2 regions of the Anaerobiospirillum thomasii genome follow, and region 1 is predicted to be linked to the other one. Evidence: predicted binding sites of a transcription regulator. Region 1 holds the regulator's gene; the other holds the start of a gene.

Evidence for each region. The regulator sigma-54, encoded in region 1, starts transcription at its own class of promoters, with help from an activator protein. The targets are predictions, from matches to a motif close to TGGCACNGTTTTNGCTT.
Region 2: the regulator sigma-54 is predicted to act here: its motif matches at 1,538-1,554, upstream of fliE (flagellar hook-basal body complex protein FliE).

What each region holds. Positions count from the first base shown of each region.
Region 1 covers NZ_UAPU01000007.1:1,225,713-1,228,126, reverse strand. The annotation lists gene lptB (LPS export ABC transporter ATP-binding protein) at 1-433, shown strand, start outside; gene DRZ93_RS12645 (RNA polymerase factor sigma-54) at 458-2,044, shown strand; gene DRZ93_RS13915 (hypothetical protein) at 2,180-2,311, shown strand.
Region 2 covers NZ_UAPU01000007.1:374,274-376,687, forward strand. The annotation lists gene fliF (flagellar basal-body MS-ring/collar protein FliF) at 1-1,006, opposite strand, end outside; gene fliE (flagellar hook-basal body complex protein FliE) at 1,073-1,486, opposite strand; gene rpiA (ribose-5-phosphate isomerase RpiA) at 1,638-2,300, opposite strand; gene tyrS (tyrosine--tRNA ligase) at 2,313-2,414, opposite strand, start outside.

The DNA.
Region 1 (2,414 bases):
CATCATGGGTGTAGCCGAGCTTGTACCTGATATGACCAATGCTGAAAAACAGCAGCGCGTTGATGAGCTTTTAGAGGAATTTTCTATTACCAAGATTAGAAAATCCTTAGGTATGGCTCTCTCCGGCGGTGAAAGACGACGTGTTGAAATAGCAAGAGCCCTGGCCGCCAATCCTAAATTTATCCTGCTTGATGAGCCTTTTGCTGGTGTTGATCCTATTTCTGTAGCTGAAATCAAAGAGATTATACGTAAACTGTGCAAACGCGGTATCGGTGTACTTATCACAGATCATAATGTAAGAGAGACTTTAGATGTCTGCCAGACTGCCTATATTGTTAATGAAGGTACCATCATTGCCAAAGGCACTGCTCAGGAGGTTTTAGCTGACAAGAATGTACAGGCCTCCTATCTTGGAGACAACTTCTCACTGTAGATATGGAACACACATATGGCTGGTATTAAAAACACACTTCAACTGCGTCAGGCGCAGACACAGACGCTAGCTCTGACCCCGCAGCTGCAGCAGGCCATCAAAATGCTGCAACTCTCAACACTTGAGCTGCGTCAGGAGATTCAGCAGACTCTCGATTTAAACCCTTTTCTTGAGATGGATGAAAGTCTTGATAATCCAAATATGCAATCTCTTGAGGAAATGGTAGAGATAGAGCAGCAGCAAAGTGCCGATTTTGATGTGTTTGACAATGACTCTTCCATAAATGCCGCCGACATTTCACTCTCAAGTGAAATCAATCTCAATGATGATGGTCAGCACACTGAGGATATGGTATCCATCTTCAATGAAGCAGGAGACAGTAGTGTATCTTCACCAAGCTCGGAGCTGACACAAAGTGTCCCTTCATCTGAGGATAAGATCTCTGACAACTATACACAAAGCTCAAGCCATCAGAAAGCCTTTAGCGCCGATGATGATGTCTTTGAAGGACAGACCACAGAGAGCCTTTATGATCACCTAAAGCTGCAGCTTGACTGCTCACCGCTTGGAGATTCTGATAGGGCCATTGCCCTTGCCATATTAGATGGCATTGATGAGTCAGGCTATCTTAAAATTTCAATAGAGGATATTGTGCAGACTGTCTCATCCATCTATACAGATGTAGATGAAGATGAGGTCTTAGCTGTCCTCAAAGTTATACAGCACTATGATCCTGTAGGTGTAGGCTCACGTTCTGTTCAGGAGTTTTTACTCATACAGCTGCGCGAGCTTGATGCCCATACTCCTTTTAGAAATATAGCCATACGTATTATTGATGATTTTCTGCCACAGCTTACCAACCGTGACTTTAGAACACTCTGTCATAAGCTGTCTATAAAGGAAAGCACCCTAAAAGAGGCTATTGGTCTTATCACCAAGTTAAAACCAAGACCAGAGGTCTCAACTGTATATACCAAATCAGACTTTGTCATACCTGATGTCATAGTGGTCAAGAAAGAAGATGGCAGCTTTGGAGTTGAATTAAATCCAAATGCCATACCGCGCGTCAGACTCAATGAGCAATATAAATCTTTAATGGTCCATGCTAAAAGCGCAGATGAGGTGCAGTATTTCAAATCCAACCTGCAGGAGGCCAACTGGTTTTTACAGAGTATATACAAGCGCAATGACACATTGCTCAAAGTAGCTCAGAGTATTATTGACCATCAAGGTGAATTTTTACAAAAAGGCGAGAGTGCCATGAAGCCTATGGTGCTCTCTGATGTGGCACAGCAGATTGAAATGCACGAATCAACAATCTCGCGTATTACCACAGAAAAGTATATTCATACCCCTCGTGGCACCTTTGAGCTTAAGTACTTTTTCTCAAGCCATGTCAGCACAGATGATGGTGAGGCCACATCATCTACAGCCATACGCGCTTTAATTAAAGATCTTGTATCTAAGGAAAACCCCCGTAAACCGCTGTCTGACAACAAGATTGCCGATGAGCTGCAAAGCCGCGGTATCAATGTTGCACGCCGTACTATTGCCAAATACCGTGAATCTTTAGGCATTGCCTCATCAAGTCAGAGAAAGCGTCTTATCTAGACTGTGCAGGTGAGATGACATCACCTGCACCCTCACAGCGCATCAAATTAATGCACAGCTGTCTAAAACAGAGCACCCCTTTATTTTCAGAAGTTTTTTATTTAATATTGATTCATATCATTTAGGAGATTTTTTATGAACAAGGCAACCATCAGCGCAAAGACATATGCAAAGAGTGATCTTAAAGATCAGCTCTCTTTTGCATTCTTTATGATGATGGGCATGTGCATGATGATGTACGTGAGCAGTGCCTTTTTGACTTCATAGAAAATATATAGTTTGTAAATAAAGTTCAAGGAGGCTACAAAGTCTCCTTTTTTTATCTGAAATAAAAGGAGGCAGCCTTCAAAACAATAAAGAGGACATTATT
Region 2 (2,414 bases), 850 kb from region 1:
CTAAGGTCACGTCAACCTCGGCAGAGTAGTTGCCATAACCTAACATAGGGGTCAAAATGGTCTCAAGCTTGCTTCTGTACTGAGCCTCGCGCATAGTACGCATTTCAAATTCGCGCTGCAGTTTATTGTCAGCACCGCTTGAGGCGTTCATGGCGCTTAGCAGTCGACCTGTATGATCTGTCACAGATACGTCTTTAGCTAAAAGATTATGTACAGATGAAGCTACCATGAAACGGATAGAATTTACATTCTCTGGGGAGAGATAGGCGCCGTTTTTGAGAGTTACCACAACAGCAGCTGATGGTCTTTGTTTCTCTCTGGCAAATACATTTTCCTTAGGAATGGCTAAAAGGACAGTGGCATGATCAACGCCTTCAATTCTTTCGATGGCGCGGGCTAACTGCACCTCACGACCGTGCTTGATGCGCTCGCCTTCCAAACGCTGTGATACACCAAAGCCAGAGTCTGACATAATGATGCTGTTGCCATCATCAGTCTTCTCCTTTGGCAGAGCAATACCGCGGCGTAGCAACATTTCACTGACCTTTGAATAGTCATCTGCCAGCACATCAATGGTATTGTTAGCGCGCAGCTGATACTGATAGCCTTCAGTATCAAGAAAATCCAGTACTGAGCCAATCTGTGAGGGAGTGTACTGACCTAACTGACGATAGGCGCTGTCAGACTGACTGCTCTGAATAGAGACAAGTCCAAAAATGGCACCGGTAATAAACAGTACTAAAAAGCCAAAGATAATGAACTTGCGCAGAACTTCACCATGATGGATGAAATCTTTGGCCTTGTCTGAAAATGATCGTGGACCAGTTTCACCAGAAGTTGAGTCTAAATGTGGATCTGACTGTGGTACAGGATCTATAAAAACCTCTGGCTCAGAGTTCTGAGCCTGCTGCTGTTGCGGCTCAGCCTGGGTGTTGGGATCCATAGGCAGGGCCTGAGCACCTGCCGTATTCTGTCCCTGTGTCAGAGGATATTCGTTATCTGCCATTGTTTGTAACCTGTCTTAACTCTGTTCTTTAAAATTATGCTTATTGTATATTTTCTTTAGAACGAATTATACGTTCATCTGCATAATCGATTTATAGGCATCAACCATTTTATTTCTAATCTGCAGTGTAGCCTCAAAAGACAGACTGGCCTTTTGTGAGGCTATCATTACATCTGCAAGTGATAAACTTCTGTCACCGACATCAAAGCGTGACTGCATCACTGATGATGTATTCTGCAGAATGTTCATATCTTCAAAGGCATTTTGCAGCATGGCCTGGAACTGACCTATGCTCTCAGATGCCTTTGCAGCTGGCTTGGTATCATTGATTGCAACCTGTGCAGTCTCATCAGTTTCACTCTGTACATGAGCAGTCTGCGGTGTGGCCTGACGTGCTAATGTCTGTAACTGTGACTGCATATCGTTTAACTGCTTTAAAATTGAAGCAGAAGCTGCGGTGCTGTCGATACTTAAACTCATAATAAACCCCGATGTCAAATTTCTATCATTTTTAAAAACCTACAGGGTCTATTTCAAGAATTATGCCAACTTTTCAAGTTGATAAGCCGGTACGTGCAATTATAGCAAAGAGCCGGCCATCAACTGCTAAAGTTTTGTCAAAATCAGATCTTTATGGTCTGTTTTTTACTAAAACTCCATCTTCTGTTGCATACAGTACTGCATCGGCACCACGGGCTGCAAACAGACCGACAGTGACCACGCCTGGTATGGCATTGATCTGTCGTTCCATTGACACAGGATCTGCAATCATAAAATCATGCAGATCTAAAATCTCACAGCCATTGTCAGTAATGCAGTCCTGACGCAGCACAGGATTGGCTCCCATGGCACGTAAAGTGCGGGCCACCTGCTCACGGGCCATTGGAATAACCTCAACTGGCAGAGGGAAGGCACCTAGAGTATCTACAAGCTTTGATTTATCCACAATGCAGATAAATTTTTCAGCCATGGAAGCTAGAATCTTCTCACGGGTAAGACAGGCACCGCCGCCTTTAATCATATCAAAGGCAGGATTGACCTCATCAGCTCCATCAATATAGACTGCATATGGCTCACATTCATTTGGATCAAGCACGCGCACCCCAATCTGCTCAAGCAGTTTTGTAGTCTTGTTGGAGCTTGATACTGCAGCCTCAACCCTGATGCCGTTTTTATGTATGGCCTCAATAAATTTGACTACAGTTGAGCCAGAGCCCACACCTAAAATACCAGAGCTTGGAATATATTTTAAAGCCTCAAGGGCTACCATTTCCTTTAATTCATCCTGAGTCATAAATACCTCAACTTAGGCTATGGTAATACGGGCAAAACGTCTCTTGCCTACAGAAATAACATAGGTGCCAGCACCTAGGGTGGCCTTGACATCTGAGATGACCTCACCGTCACA